3 regions of the Sulfurovum aggregans genome follow, and region 2 is predicted to be linked to each of the others. Evidence: riboswitches for the same ligand, from Rfam matches in the RefSeq annotation. Region 2 holds a riboswitch; each other region holds the start of a gene.
The links. Region 2 has a riboswitch for cyclic di-GMP ahead of ACZ48W_RS03735 (hypothetical protein). Riboswitches for the same ligand answer to the same signal wherever they lie in the genome.
Positions count from the first base shown of each region.

Region 1: another riboswitch for cyclic di-GMP. It lies ahead of ACZ48W_RS01450 (hypothetical protein); the one in region 2 lies ahead of ACZ48W_RS03735 (hypothetical protein).
Region 3: another riboswitch for cyclic di-GMP. It lies ahead of ACZ48W_RS04770 (CAP domain-containing protein); the one in region 2 lies ahead of ACZ48W_RS03735 (hypothetical protein).

Region 1 is NZ_AP042387.1:307,985-313,453, forward strand. Features, by position in the region: gene polA (DNA polymerase I) at 1-2,368, opposite strand, end outside; cyclic di-GMP riboswitch class I at 2,467-2,541, shown strand; gene ACZ48W_RS01450 (hypothetical protein) at 2,587-2,973, shown strand; gene uvrA (excinuclease ABC subunit UvrA) at 3,007-5,469, opposite strand, start outside.
Region 2 is NZ_AP042387.1:751,141-756,609, reverse strand. Features, by position in the region: gene recR (recombination mediator RecR) at 1-103, shown strand, start outside; gene ACZ48W_RS03740 (DUF1501 domain-containing protein) at 140-1,516, opposite strand; gene ACZ48W_RS03735 (hypothetical protein) at 1,526-3,142, opposite strand; cyclic di-GMP riboswitch class I at 3,260-3,334, opposite strand; gene ACZ48W_RS03730 (DHH family phosphoesterase) at 3,469-4,509, opposite strand; gene ACZ48W_RS03725 (RrF2 family transcriptional regulator) at 4,509-4,907, opposite strand; gene rpsO (30S ribosomal protein S15) at 5,085-5,354, shown strand.
Region 3 is NZ_AP042387.1:968,961-974,429, reverse strand. Features, by position in the region: gene ACZ48W_RS04785 (hypothetical protein) at 1-516, shown strand, start outside; gene ACZ48W_RS04780 (globin domain-containing protein) at 604-1,101, opposite strand; gene ACZ48W_RS04775 (carbon-nitrogen hydrolase) at 1,148-2,020, opposite strand; cyclic di-GMP riboswitch class I at 2,124-2,200, shown strand; gene ACZ48W_RS04770 (CAP domain-containing protein) at 2,267-2,854, shown strand; gene ACZ48W_RS04765 (agmatine deiminase family protein) at 2,851-3,873, opposite strand; gene ACZ48W_RS04760 (hypothetical protein) at 3,851-3,988, opposite strand; gene ACZ48W_RS04755 (alanine racemase) at 4,029-5,033, shown strand; gene ACZ48W_RS04750 (Fic family protein) at 5,286-5,469, shown strand, end outside.

The DNA of each region.
Region 1 (5,469 bases), 440 kb from region 2:
GTATGGTCTCTACGTAACCATCTATCTTTACTCTCTCCTGGATACCCTCTAAGAAGTTTTTTACAGTAGGGAATGATGCAAAGTAATTGATGATAATCTCTTTAGCCTCACTAGAACTAATACCTAACTCATCAGAGAGTTTTTTAGGCCCCATCCCGTAAAGTAGTCCAAAGTTAACTGATTTGGCAAAATTTCGTTTCTCTTTAGCTTCATCTTCACCAAAAAGTTTTACTGCTGTAGCCATGTGGATATCAATATTATTATTGAAAGCCTCCATTAAAGCAGCATCTTTTGAAAAGTGTGCAAGCAGGCGAAGCTCGATTTGCGAGTAGTCTATACTGACTAATTTGTATCCCTCTCTGGCTACGAATGCCTCTCTCACAGAACGTCCAAGTGCAGAGCGTACAGGGATGTTTTGCAGGTTAGGGTCACGTGAGCTTAAACGACCGGTTGCTGTACCCGTTTGTACAAAAGAGGTATAGATACGACTCTCTTCATCCTTCTTGGCAAGTTTAAGTAATGGATCTACATAGGTAGAGAGTATTTTCTGGTACTCCCGATACTCAAGTATCTTTTCTATAACAGGATGCTCTCCCTTAAGGGACTGAAGTACAGCTTCATTGGTGCTGTACCCTGTTTTTGTTTTCTTGCCACCTTTGAGTCCTATCTGTTGGAACAGTACCACACCGAGTTGCTGAGTAGATTTGATATTGAACTCAGACCCGCTCAGTGCATAGATCTCTTGCGTTAAAGTTGCAAGGTCCCCACTTAATGTTTTTTGCAAACTATGTAGTTTTGACTGGTCTACTCTTATCCCTAAGCGTTCCATACGGATAAGTACATTGATAAAAGGATACTCCACATTTTTTGCTTCTGTTAAAAGAGGTGTCAGAGAACTAAGCTCCATCTTCTTTTTGATGGCACCATAGAGCAGATAGGTCATCCAGGCATCTTCAGCTGCATAAAAAGTCGCGTCATCTATGGAAACAGCGGAAAAATCTTCCCCTTTTTTCACCATCTCTTTAAACGGTTTCATATCATACTTAAAGAACTTCTTTGCCAAAGTATCAAGTCCTACTTTGCTTCCGGGATCTGAAAGCCATGCCATGATCATCGTATCTGCATAAGGGGTGACCTCATCAAGACCGTACTGGTTGTAGAGCAAAGAGAGATCAAACTTTAGATTTTGCCCTACGACTTTATGTTTCAGTAGTTTTTTGAGTGATACGATCGCATCATCTATGTGTACCTGTTCTCCTACACCAAGATAACTATGTCCTACAGGTACATAATATGCCTTATCTGTTGCCGTACAAAAACTAAATCCGACCATCTTTGCTACTTTGGTATCCAAGCCTGTAGTTTCTGTATCAAAAGCTAAGATTGTGTCATTTTCAATATTTTCTATGACGCTGTCCAACTTCTCTTTGCTGTCTAAAGTGACTGCTTCAAAACTGAGTATCGGCTCTTTTGGCTTGGGCTTGACCACATCACTGCAACCTGCTTCATTCTGCCCTACTTGTGCCTTTTTGATCGCCTGTTTCATCTCATACTGTTCGAATTCATCTAGCAGACAGCTCAAATAATTTCTGTCTTCAAAGACAAAACTCTCAAGATCAAGATCTTTAAATACATCTGTTCTCATAGTTACCAGTTCACGTGACAAAAAGGCTTTCTCTTTACTCTCCAGTAAGAGCTTTTGTATACGAGGGGTTCCACATTTTTCAATATTGGCATAAATATTCTCAAGAGTATGAAATTCATTGATCAGTTTTGCCGCTCCTTTGACTCCTATTCCTTTAACTCCAGGAACATTATCCGAGCTGTCTCCTACTATTGCCTGAAAGTCAACAAAATCTTTAGGATTTACCCCGAATTTTTCTATACATGCCTGCTCATCTACCTCTTTTTTCTTTACAGAATCATACATTACGACCATACCGTCATCAATAAGCTGATAAAGATCTTTATCATGCGAAACAATACGTACTTTCATTCCCTGTTCTTTGGCGAACTTTGTCACTGTAGTGATCACATCATCTGCTTCATATCCTTCACGGGAAAGGTTTGCAAACCCCATCTGTTCTATCCATTCTATGGCAATAGGAAGTTGCTTTGTCAAGTCTTCAGGAGGTGCTTCACGATTTGCTTTATATTCCGGATAAAGTTCATTTCGAAATGTTTTCCCTTTACTGTCAAGTGCAAATACCAAATAATCTGTACTGTGATCACGATGGAGTGAATCGACAAGATTTATAAATCCTGTCAGCAACCCTGTAGGAAAGCCTTCCGAATTACGTAAAGGAGGAAGTGCAAAATAAGAGCGAAAGAAAAAGCCGAATGTATCTATAATAGTGATTGTTTTCAAAAGAAAGCCTATTTTTTTATGTATTTTAACCTATTAACTGTTATTTCTATCTTGATTTAATTTAATATTAATATATTAATTGTTACTATCTATATATATGTAAATAAAGCCAAACTATTTGTGAAAATAGGACGGAAAACCACGGGTCTTCTTAAGGCAGCCGGGTTGTTCAGATCAGCACTTGAATAAATATTGCAATAGCAAAAAGGAGTGGCCCTATGAGCTCATCAACTCATATAATGCATGCAACCGTAACGCATCCCCCATTAAAAAAAACTATCAGATCATCTACAAAGTTCTCACAAAAAGAAGTTCATTTTTCAGACACACCTCTTTTTTTCCCCCAAGGTCTTGAAAAACCGTTTTTAGCCATCTATTTTATTTCACTGCCTTATTTGGCCGGTCTTCTTTTTCTTCTCTTTTATATTGCCGGAGGAGAACCTAAACTCTTTTTTTCTCTCTTTGAACACTCCTCTTTTATCTTGACCTGGGCCATAGGATATGAAGTAATAGCATGTTTTATTATGCTTTATATTGTTAAACTGGGTCTGAATTTTGCTTATGAAAGTCAAAAAAAGGGGAAAAAACAGTTTCGTCGTCCGTGATGGCTGTCTAAACTAAAATGGCAAAGAGTGATGCTATAGCAACTCTTTGGCCAGATACTCACCGGTATAACTTCCCGTCTGTTCATACTCCTCAGCCAACTTCTCCGGAGAACCCGTCGCAATAATAAGTCCCCCCTTGTTTCCACCTTCCGGTCCCATATCTATGATGTAATCTGCATTTTTAACCATATCCAGATTATGTTCGATCACCACTACCGAATTACCCAATTCAACAAGATGATGCAGTACACCGGTCAGTCTGTCTACATCTGCGAAATGAAGTCCGGTAGTAGGTTCATCCAAAATATACAGGGTTTTCCCTGTATCTTTACGGCTTAACTCTTTGCTGAGCTTGATACGCTGTGCCTCACCACCTGAAAGTGTAGTTGCATTTTGCCCAAGTGTAATGTAGTCCAAACCTACATCTGTCAGTGTCTTGAGCTTAACAGCTATAGCAGGAATGGCTTTGAAGAACTCTAATGCCTCCCCTACACTCATAGCCAATACATCAGCAATAGACTTCCCTTTATACAACACTTCTCTTGTCTGTGCATTATAACGCGTACCATCACAGGCGTCACAGCTTACAAGCACATCCGGCAAAAAGTGCATCTCTATCTTGATCTGTCCGTCACCCTGACACTTCTCACATCGTCCGCCTTTGACATTAAAAGAGAAACGTCCTATTTTGTAGCCTCTCAATTCTGCTTCTTTCGTTTGTGCAAAAAGTTTACGTATCTCATCCATGATACCTGTATAGGTTGCAGGGTTTGAGCGCGGAGTTCGTCCTATAGGGCTTTGATCAAGATAGATGACTTTATCAAGTTTCTCAAGTCCTGTGATCTCTACACCATCTACTTTATTGACCTTTCTTGCATGGTTAAGCAGCTCTCTTGCTACAGGAAGTAAAGTTTGAAGTATCAGTGAACTTTTACCGCTTCCGCTTACACCCGTGATGCACACAAGGTTCCTGAGCGGTATCTTTGCATCAAGTTTTTCAATGTTATTCAGGGTTACATTTTTTATCTCTATCCACTCTTTTTGCGGGTTGTCATGGCTATAAGCTATCTCTTTTTTACCATAAAGATAGTCAGCCGTAAGTGTTTTGGCACGTGAAAGTTTCTTTGCATCCCCTGCAAAGACTATCTCTCCACCAAACTCTCCTGCACCGGGACCTATATCTATGATAAAATCCGCTGCAAGAATCGTCTCTTTATCATGCTCTACTACGATAACAGAGTTTCCCTTATCCCGCAGAGAGTTCAATGTACGAATCAGTTTCATGGTATCGCGTTCATGCAATCCGATACTGGGCTCATCCAGTACATACATCACACCTGTAAGTCCCGAACCTATTTGTGAAGCAATACGGATACGCTGTGCCTCACCTCCGGAAATGGTTCTTGCATCACGATTTAACGAAATATATCCCAATCCAACATCATACAAAAAGAAGAGTCTCTCCTGAAGTTCTTTAAGTATAGACTCTGCTATCATCTTTTGCTGTTCACTCAAATGAGAAAAACTCTTCTCGTCGGCAAAATAAGCATAAGATTTTTCAATAGGCATATCAATAATATCAGCAATATTCTTGCCCTCTATCTTCACAGCCAAAGAGCGTGGTCTAAGTCTGTGTCCGTTACATTTGTCACATACTTTTTCGGTCATATATTCAGAGAGGTCTTTCTCATCTTTGAACATATCATGTGCAAACTTCACAACCCCCGGCCATTCACGTTTGAGTTTATGACGCTTCCATGTAAAATCAACCGTACCGCCGATACCATAAAGTATAGCTTTTTGTTGATATTCAGGAAGTTCACCGTAAGGTATTTTAATGTCAATATCATTTTGTTCACAAAAAGCATTGAGAAATTTAGTATAGTAACTCTTATTAAAACCGTACATGATTTTGACTGCACCCTTCTCAATAGAGAGTTCTTGGTCTATGACCTTTTTGAGGTCTATGGCATAACGGATCCCCAACCCATCACAGGCAGGACAAGCACCTTTTGGTGAATTAAATGAAAAGCTTACGGGCTCCAAAGGTTCAAAACTCAACTTGCAATCAAAACATGCCAAGTGCTCAGAGTAGTGAATATGCTGTCTGTCCAAGTCCAACTCTTCAAAGTTTAGTACTTCGATCTCCATCTCTCCGTAACTCTCTTTTAGTGCTTTCTCTACATCTTGCCCTATACGGTCACGACTCTCTTCTTTAACCACTACTCTATCGACTACCACTTTAATGGTATGCTTCTTCGTTTTAGAGAGTTCTATCTCATCATCAAGGCGCACCATTACACCATCTATCATAGCACGTACATAGCCCTTGTGTCGCAGTGACTCCAGCATATCTGAAAAAGTACCCTTTTTCTCTTTGACAAGTGGTGCCATAATGACAAGTTTTGCGCCGTCAGGCAGCTTCAGTACCTCTTCGATAATATCACTTGCGGACATCGATGAGATAGGCTTTCCACACTCATGGCAATGCTGTTC
Region 2 (5,469 bases):
AAACTTTACCAAGATAGCACAGGGTGTCCCTACCGGTGTAGAATTGGAAAATATAGATGTGATGTCACTCTCACGTGCTTTAGAAGCGAGAGTGAAGATATGATTATGATAAAAAGGCCGGTAATGTGCTTTTTTATCTTTACGTTAACAGACCATTGATAGGAGGATTGTTATCTGTCAATATTTCGGGATTGGTGATCCCATACATTTTATAGATCGTAGCAGCAATACTGAAAACTTGAAAATGGTATGACTCTCCTACCTGTCCGAAATTTTTTGGTCTGGTATAGAGGCGATTGTTATCACCTGTTCCTGTAATTTCCGTTTCCCCTACAATACCAAGATGATTCATATAATCACTGCCTCCGAACCAATAGACATTTTGGTTGTTCCCGTGATCCCACCCTTCTGAATTGTTATAATTGACATTACGACCGAATTCACCAAAGACTACAATATTAATATTGGATCTTCCTTCAACATTCATATGATTGACTGCAGCTGCAATAGCATTCATAAGATCCTGCATTCTGTCAGTATAATTATCAATTGCATTGGAATGGTCATCCCAGCCTCCAAGACCCGGGCTTCCTATACTGACTACTTTGGTATAAGGATTATGGATAAGAAGTTTCATAGCTAACTGTAGTCTGTCTGAAAAAGTATTGTTATCGGGATAAACGACACCAGGAGGAAGCTCCAACGCATTGATCTCATCACTGAATTTTTCGAGAATGGCTCTTTTGTCAAAAGCTTCTTTGATCTTGCCTTCAGGATTGAAACTCTGTGCCATGGTATCCATCATTTGTCCCAATGTAGTATTGGTATCATTATTCATGATATGGCTGTCGAACCATCCGTTTCTTTTATATGGATTATCTGAATCACTTCCGAAAGCAACCGGTTTTAAAAAAGAATTCAAGTTAAGATCATCCTCTCTGAATAAGATCGATTCCCCTTCCATCGTGACAAAAGGAATACTTTTACCTATGTCGTCTGATCCTGTTGGTTCGGTGATGGCACCTTTGTGATAAAGTATGGAGGCCAGATTTGAAATAATACCGGCACCACCATCAGTATTTTTCCCACGCTGTGCCTGAGAGGTACATTCCCCATGTGCTTTAAGATCATCTACCGTTCTGTAACATGTACGGAAAAGGTTCATTTTTTCATTACTTAAAAGGAACTCCATAGTGTTCCCTCCGGCCTCTTCCCAGAAATGATTGGCAGTTGCTGTTATTTCATTTAAAGGATATGGATTCTGACTTTGTGCATTGATCTCTGTCATATTGGTAAGATTTCCTGCAAGTTCAGAAGGACCACCGTAAAGATATACAATAATGGTTTGGGCATTATTGTCAGTATAAATATCAGGATCGAAATTTATCTGTTCGTAATCCAGGTCAGCAGCATTGGCACTATAAGGCAATACAGCAGAAATACCGAGAGCACCTACACCTTTGAGAAAAGTTCTTCTGTTTATGTGTTCTTCTTGATTTATAGTATACTTGTTCATGTCCTTCTCCTATTCTTTCTTATCAAATGAATATATAGCACTAAGACGTGAAATATAATCCAGTACCATTGCAGCAAAATAACCACGCTCTTCAAGATCATCCTGCAGATCATCATTGCCTATAAGACTGATCCATGGGAAACTTCGGAATGTTATACTGTCATATTTGTCTTCATCGATCATATCTTGAAAGAACTGTAGTTCTGTAAGGGTTGCATCTCTGCCAATGAGTGGAATAAAAAGTGTATGAACAATATGCTCTGCTACTTTTTCTTTGGTATCTGCTTCTGCAGGAAGTGACTGATAGATACTTGTTAATGTCCACCCATCATCCCATGATTCAAAAGACGTATTGGTTTCATAGTTGATCATGACATGTTCTCTTATGGTCTTATGGAACCAGGCAAAAGATTGGGAATCAAGAGGAACTTCCGTTTTTCTACCCAATTTATATCTCATAGTTGATTGATGCATTTTATTCAATCGGTCATAAATATAATAGAATGAATACTGGTGAGGATGCCACTCCAATGTTTTTGCGATAGGAAAGAAGCTCTCTTCAAATGTTCTTGTTTTTTCTGAATAAAGCAGATACTCTTTGGAGTAGATGATCTGTTTTAACAGTCCTGTCCATGAGGTAGGATTGCTGGAAACGATTTGGTTTACAATAGTATCTCTTTGTGTCTCTGTATGATTGGGAAAATAGATATCAACCAATCTCCGACTGACCGTGCCAAGAAATTCCGGCTGGAGAACAAGTGCACTGTAAAAGTTTGTACCGTTATAGATGGTCATATTGGGAAAAAGGGTGGTAATGGCTTCTGTATTTTCATCTAATGTAATGATCAGGGTATTTGTATTTTTATCAAGTTGCCAATTCTGCAAAGCTTTTGCAGCAAGAGGTACATGAGCATCATTGAAATCCATGAGAAATATCTCGAGCATCTCTCTTCCGTTGTCTTCAGGGCTTCTGAATCTTCTCCAGTTCTCATCTGTTATCATATGTTTGAATGTTACCCATTGCAGACTGAGATCATCGTCAAAATCTCTTACTAAACTGTTGTATACATTCATAGCATCAATGCTGTAGACAGTATCAAGTTCGTAAGCAGGAGAAAAAAGAATGGTTTGTGTCAAGATATAAGCCGCCCATCGGTTCAGATACTCTTTCCCCGGAGAAAGGTGGAAGAGCCTGGCAAGCATTGGTACCATGACCTCCCCGGTACCCCAGCCCTGATAATCATATAAATGCTCTTCTACCGAAGCCAGTTCTGAAGGATCATTTGTCTGATCAAATTTTTCCTGTGTCTGGCTGATAAAGATACCGGATTGAATACTTGCATTGAGTTCACTGAGAGAACTTCCGTAAAAAAGGGTAGCATAAAGTTTAACAGCAACTTTATACTGATCTTCTATAGAAAGAGCATTAAATTCATTATTGGTTAATGCCTGAAGCCCAAATTGGGAATAGGATAAAGGAGTAGCATCTAAAGTAATACCATAGACCTTTGTCGTTTCATCTTCTGTTCCTCCTCCACTACTACTACCGCCTCCACCGCAGTTAGATAGAAAGAGAAAAAGAGAAAAAACAAGTATGAATTTGTACATTTTTTGAAAGAGCTGCATGTCGATCCTTTGTATAAAATAAAATATAGGGACATCGATATATGCATAAGATTATGGAGAGAAAGAGTATAGAACAGTTCATGAAATTATATTCATGCCCTCTATTTATTGCGATCTATCGGTAACCTGGCAATCTCAATGAGACCCATAGCTTTCTGCCCCTGCCTCGCGATAGGTTTAGCTTTATCATCGTATAGAAGTAAGAAGATCGGCATACTATTACTTGCAGACTTTTATTTCCTGCAATAAATATGCCAATATTTTTGTAAGTATAACGGTTTTATATTAAATAGATTTTAAGAGGGATACTTTCACTTTATCATGATTTATTTTTTTTCATTAATATAGTTCTGTACAAACTTACGTACATCAGCATAAACAAAAGAGTCTTTGTAGCCTTCTATTTTCCCTCCGCTTGCATTGGGATGGCCGCCGCCATTCCCGATATGTGCTGCCATTTGGGAGACATCCAGTTTATTATTGCTGCGTAAGGAAAAATGCCCTCTGAAATTTATATCCATATAGAAGTCATAGTCAGGATTTGCAACCATACAGGCATTTCCTATAATAGATGCATTACCTACGTTATATCCGAGAATACCTTTGTATCCTTTGTATTCTATAGTAAGACGCTGTTTGTCTTTGGTTAAAAGATCAGTGACATAAGAAGCTACAAGATTGTCTTTTGTATTATTCTCCTGCTGTTTAAAAAAGGATTTTTTGATCTGATGCAGATCATCATCCAGTTTGATGGGAGCAGCAGGAGTATTGACTCTGTTTTTTGCTTCCTCCAGCATGGAGAGTTTAAACGCTCTGTCTTGAGCCGGAAATAAAATACGATTGATCTCTCTTACCCCGGAGATCATCCCCAGCATTACTTTACCGTACTCAAAAAGAGGATCGTCATTGACCCAAATATCAATGGCATTGACCGCTTTTACAATGGTAGCCAATTTTTGTTCTTTATCGAATCCGTAATGTTGTTGCAGCCAGTCATAAGTAATGAGTGTAGCAGAACGTGAAGTATCAAGGGTATACCAGGCAAACTTCTCAGCTGCAACAGCTCCTGTTGCATGGTGGTCAAGAAGTTGAAGCTTCGCACCGATACGTATAGCTTCTTTTTCTATCCAGTTCCCTTCTTTTGTCGTAAGATTGAGATCCGTAATAAGAATAAGTCTTTCTGTATCATTACCTTGTATAAATTTGTCCTGTTCTATTTGTTTCACTATTTCTTCAAGGCGGGCAGTAACTTCCGGACCGTAGTTCGCATTATAGCATTCGATCTTCTTAAAGCATTGCGTAGAGAGGTACTGACACCCATAGCCGTCAAGATCTATATGAGAGAGATGGTAAATATGTTGCTGCATTAAAGTATGTCTCCCAAGGTAAGACCATTGAGGAAGTCATCTATCTTGGTTTGAAAATTAGCCAAGAATGGAGAGATAGCGCAGGTGCCTATGGTACCATGTGGACAAGTATGCGAATAGCTGGTACAGTCAAATACGGCAGGGGGCTTACCCTCTGCTGCAAGTATAACATTGGTGATAGTGATCTCATTTATATCTTGGGCAAGGACGAAACCACCATGCGCACCTTTGCGTGACTCCAAAATACCTTGTTTAGCAAGACTCTGTAAAATCTTAGCAAGGAAACTTTTAGGTATACTAAGTTCATTTGCCAATTGCTCTGCACCGATAGGTTTATCTGATTTCCGTATACTGTCTAAAGAGAGTAGTGCATATTCACTCGCGCGTGTTAATAACATTGTAAGCCTTTGATCCTTATCTATAATTATATAGGATTGAGTTAATTAGGAGTATTTTACTCTAAGTTAACTAAGAGAGAGAAGCACCTGTATTATAAGTCCTAAGTAAGGTTATTATGATATGATTGCGTTCCCAAATTGAATTTTGGAAATTAAATTACCAATCAGGAGGTCATTATGGCTTTGGATCAGGCGAAAAAAGCAGAAATTATTGCTAAATACGCAAGAGGCGAAAACGATACAGGTTCAACAGAAGTACAGGTAGCACTGTTGACAGAAAGAATTAAATATCTTACTGAACACCTTAAAATAAATAAGAAAGATCATTCTTCAAGACTTGGACTGCTTAAACTGGTAGGTCAAAGAAGAAGACTTATGAGATATCTTAAAAACACAGATCTTGCTAGATGGAATACTATCAAAACAGATCTCGGTATTAGAAACTAATACTCCCTACCTGACTGCCTCCCGGCAGTCAACATTCTCCTATTTACCTATTTCTAGATTATTTTCATTTTATTTACTTATATATAAAGTATCTATAGTTCTGCCCAATTTTTTA
Region 3 (5,469 bases), 220 kb from region 2:
TTGATCGCTACGATTGCAGATCAGAATCTCAGTGGAGTAGAGCAGTTACGTGTACAATATTTTGCTGAAGCAATGGATGTAATGAATGTAATTTCTGATTCTGAACTTTATGCCATGAGTGTGGAAAGAATGCAGGAGATGATTGCTGATATGAATATAAGCGGTATAACCGGAGAACTGGAAACAGATTACGAGTTGGTTTCAAATTTTGTAGATGCGATTATGGTGCTTTCTCCAGATGATGTAGAAGTGTACGTTACAGAACATTTACTGGAAGCAGCAGGAGTGGCACAAGAACTTATTGACCCTGTGACAGAAGTGATCATTGCAAATGCAGAAATTACGGTAGATACAGCTTTTGGTATGATGAGTGAAATAATGGTACAGAATGAAACGGAAATTAAAACAAAACTTGTAGATACTTTAGATTACAGTGAAGCTGAAGCACAAACAAAATATGATGAAATGGTTTTAAAACTGGAAACAATGGAAGCTGCATTTGCACCAGCTTCTTAAGAAAAAGATTGAATAGAGTTCCATCCTTCTTACAGGATGGAATAGCATATCAAAGAGAACCTGGAACAGGTTCAGGCAGAGAGAAAATTATTTCTCTTCCGCTGCCTGTGTATATGCTGCATAATAGGTACTGCCGTCAGCAAAAGTATTGACAGTCAGTTTTGAGAAGTTTTCAAGGTAGCTCCAAAAATCTTCTATTAGTTTTTTATCTACATTTTCAAGCTCTTCAAGGGCTTCCCTCATAGTACCAAGCCACTCTATGCGTGATTTCTCAGTAATAGAAAAATCATCATGAAGCCTGATCATATATTCATTAAGCTCCATTCCTTTTGCTTCATCTTCATAGACTTTCGGTCCACCACAGATCTGGATGAAAAATTTGGTATTTTTAACTTTGACCGCTTCAAACTCTTCTTCATCTTGGGGAAAGAAGTGGGCGATATCACTCTCATAGATCTTGTCATAAAAGTTATACATGAGTTCTCGCATTCCATCTTCACCACCAATAGCCTCATAAAATGCTATAGCAGGGTTATGAAAGTGAACTTGTTCACCTTTTTTTACGGGGGTAATATCCATTGACATGATTGTTCCTTGGGAAAATATTTTTACGGATTATAATTAAAATAACTTAATCGCAGAAACGTTTTAATAGACAATTGTAATCTTCTATACGTCTATCCCGTAGAAATGGCCAGATGTCTCGTACTTCTTTGGTGCGTGCATGCGCTATATTTGCATAGAGAATGGTTTCACTTTCATTATCTGCCTGAGCTAACATCTCACCTTGTGCACCGCAGACAAAGGAATTACCCCAAAAGCGAATCCCTTTCATTACTCTACTGCTGTCGGCTTCAAATCCTACACGGTTACAGCTGACTACAGGGATACCATTAGCAATGGCATGGGAACGTTGTATGGTGATCCAACTTTCCAGTTGTCGTTGTTTCTCCTCTTGAGTATCTTCATCAAACCAGCCAATGGCTGTAGGGTAGATGAGAACTTCAGCCCCTTTGAGTGTCATAATACGAGCCGCTTCAGGATACCATTGATCCCAGCATACCAGTACACCAAGTTTACCAATAGAGGTTTGTATGGGTTCAAATCCAAGATCACCAGGGGTAAAGTAAAACTTTTCATAAAAACCAGGGTCATCAGGAATGTGCATTTTTCGGTATTTCCCTGCAATGGAGCCGTCTTTTTCAAAGACTACAGCAGTATTGTGGTAGAGACCCGGTGCACGTTTTTCAAAAAGTGAAATGACAAGTACAATACTGTTTTCTTTGGCAATACTGCTCCAAAACAATACATCTGCTTCAAAATCAGAAGCATATTCAAAAAAATTTGTATCTTCACTTTGGCAGAAGTACTCATTTTGATGCAATTCCTGCAGAACAATGAGTTCTGCACCATCTTGTGCAGCTTTTTGTATGTTTTGTGTACTTATATTGATAGTAGTATTTTTACTACCATGATATTGTTGTTGGATAAGAGCAATTTGCATAGGCTTTGCCTTTATTTTTCTGTTATTTTAGCATAAGCGTGAGAACTTTGGATTTATTTTATTTTAAATTAGTTTGTGATATTTTATAAAATAAGTTATTAAAAGTTGAAAAAGCCAAACCTGTTGTGAAGCAGGGACGGAAAGCCATGGATCTTTTAGAAAGATCGCCAGGTTGCCAGCGGTCTACACTGTGTATTCCCTCTTTTTCTTTTTAATCAATTCAATAGATGCAATAAAGGAGAGAGAATGTTTCGATATTCTTTTCTGATCATTATCGGTTTATTTACAATGGATGCCCATGCAGGTACGAATGAAACTACTCCTATAGATAGCAGATTCAATACTCCCTATCGTTATGACAGTGACCGTACTATGGTTAAATCGTATCTTGATGTGATCAATATACTCAGAAGCAAACCAAGAAGATGTGGACATAAGGGGGTATTTAAAGCAGCAATGCCTTTGAAATGGAGTGATAAGCTGCATCGGGCCGCTGCTGAACATGCTCATGATATGGCGACACATAATTTATCTCACCATGCGGGTTCCGGAAAATTGACAGATATTACAGGGAGACAAAAAGGGCATGCAAGCAGAGCGTCGGAACGCGGGAAATTTCATGGCTACACATACAGAAAGGCTTTTGCCTTTGCTGAAAATGTAGGTGCCGGGCAGAAAACCCTATCGGAAATTGTGAATGCATGGATGAAAAGTCCTTCCCATTGTGCCAATATCATGAGCCCGAATTTCAGGGAAATGGCATTGGCAAAAAGTACAAATCCAAAGGGGTATTACAAAACGTATTGGACGCTTGATCTTGGGTATAGGCGTTAATAAACAACCTGCATCGTAGAACAGTGGAGACTTCCTCCCTCTTCAATAAGTTTTAAACAATGTACAGGAATGATCTCTTTATCCGGAAATATCCCTTGAAATATCTCTCCGGCTTTTTTATCATTTTTATCATGATAGGCAGGGTAGATGAGTGCATCATTGGTAATGAGAAAATTGGCATAGGTAGCAGGTAGCCTTTCTCTTTCGTCATTATACTTTGCTTCGCACATAGGCAGAGGAATAAGGGTATAAGGATCTCCATTTTTTGTTTTAAATGTTTTGAGTTGTGCTTCCATCCTTTGTAATGATTCATAGTGTTCATCTTCTTTGTCATTACACTTGACATATACTATGGTTTCTTTGTTGACAAAGCGGGCTAAGGTATCTATGTGAGAGTCTGTGTCATCTCCGGCAAGATAACCATGGTCAAGCCATAGAATTCTATCAGCTCCAAGGTAGGTATTTAATTTTTCTTCTATCTCTTTTTTACTCAGTCCACCATTTCTATTTGGATTACAAAGGCACTCTGAAGTAGTGAGGACAGTCCCCTCTCCATCACTTTCTACAGAGCCTCCTTCAAGTACGAAATTGATTTTTTCAAGAGGAGTGACACCCATATAGCCTTTTTGATGTAAATGTTGATTGACACTGTTGTCAAGTGAAGCTTCAAATTTGCCTCCCCAGCCATCAAAAGTGAAGTCAAGCAGTTTAGTCTTGCCTTCTTCTTTGATACTGATGTATCCGTAGTCACGTATCCATGTATCATTGGTAGGTATCTCTATAAAAGTCATGTTTCGAGCAGAACAGAACATAGAAGAGATCTTTTCTTTGTCTTTACAGATGATGTAAACGGCTTCTCCATAAGCAATGGCTTGGGCGATACGGATAAAAGGTGAAAGAGCAGCTTCAAGATCATCTTTTGCCCAGTCTGTTTCTTCATGAGGAAAAGACATAAGTACAGCTCTCTGCTTCTCCCATTCAGCAGGCATTACTCTGTTAGTCAAGGTTACATTTTCCACTGACTCTACCCTCTTTGCTCTCTTTGATACTTTTCCTGAACTCTTTCACAAGAAATCCTGTAAAAATAAGTGTTGCAGCCATCCCAACAACAACTACGCCAGTAAACCAATCCATTTTAATCCCTTTTTACTTATTAAGCATGTATAATCCCTCTATGGCAACTATCACGATCAATAAAGAAAACTTCTATCATAATCTTAACCAAATTGCACTAAAAACCGGCTCGGTAGACAAGATCGCTATTGTTCTCAAAGACAATGCATATGGACATGGTCTGGAGCTTATGGCAAAACTTGCATCCCAGTTTGGCATTAAACATGCCGTAGTGAGAAAGAGTGTAGAGGCAGAGTCTATCAAAGCACTCTTTGAAACCGTTTTAGTTTTGGGTGACAAGATAGTAAAAGATGATAAGTGTTCTTTTGCTATCAATATCCTGAGTGATATTGTGAAAGCCCAAAAAGGTGCAAAAGTAGAGTTGAAAGTAGATACAGGAATGCATCGTAACGGTATAGCACTTGATGAGTTGGATGTTGCATTGGGACTGATAAAAGAACAAGGTTTGGATCTTGTGGGAGTGATGACCCATTTCCGCAGTGCAGATGAACTTGGTTCAGAACTTTTCTGGCAGCAGAAACGCTTTGAAGCAGTAAAAGAGCATGTGAAAAATGAAGGTTTCACCAATGTACGATTCCACTCGCATAACTCAGCAGCTATCCTGCGCAGTAAACATTTTGATGAAGATCTGGTTCGAGTAGGGATAGGGGCTTACGGTTATAATGAACTGCCTCTTTCTTTTGATGAAGTAATACTTAAACCGGTACTCACCCTCCATGCAAAAAAGACCTCTACTCGAGTACTGAAAAAAGGGGAAAGAGTAGGGTACGGAGGAGATTTTATTGCTCCTAAAGAGATGACGGTTTCTACGTATGATCTGGGTTATGGGGATGGTTGGTGCAGAGGTAACTCCGGGCAACCCTACAGTACAGCAGAAGGACTCCCTATACTCGGACGTGTCTCTATGGATTTCATTGTACTTGAATCTACCAAAGAAGAGGTGTGTGTGATGAATGATGCAAAAGAAGCTGCGAAACAGTTTGGAACGATTAGTTATGAAGTGACAACAGCATTAAGTTCTGATATTGAAAGAAAAATAATCTAAAGAAGAATTTTATATTTGAAGTTTTTAATTTTGGTGGAGATGAGGGGGAATTTTACTTCCCCTCTACACCGTGCTTTGCGAGACTAGGCTCTAAATCGTGTACCAATTCGTGTACCACTTCAAACATTTTGCATCTTATCTGCCAAAATAGATAAAGAGTTATTGTATCTTTGAGCTACTTAAATTTGACAATCAGCTCATATTATGATACGATTATCTAAATTAATCAGCTCACACAGACCAAGGATAGAGATGGGAAATGAAAAAATATGGATATGGCAAGATGATACATATCCTCATTTCAAATATGATAAAACCAAATTGAGTAAAAGCCTGTTGTCTATGAGTCAAAATAGTGGCAGACTAGATGGCATACTTACCATGCTCGGAGTTCAAAAAAGCAACGCTCTTAAAGTGGAATCTTCTATCAATGAAA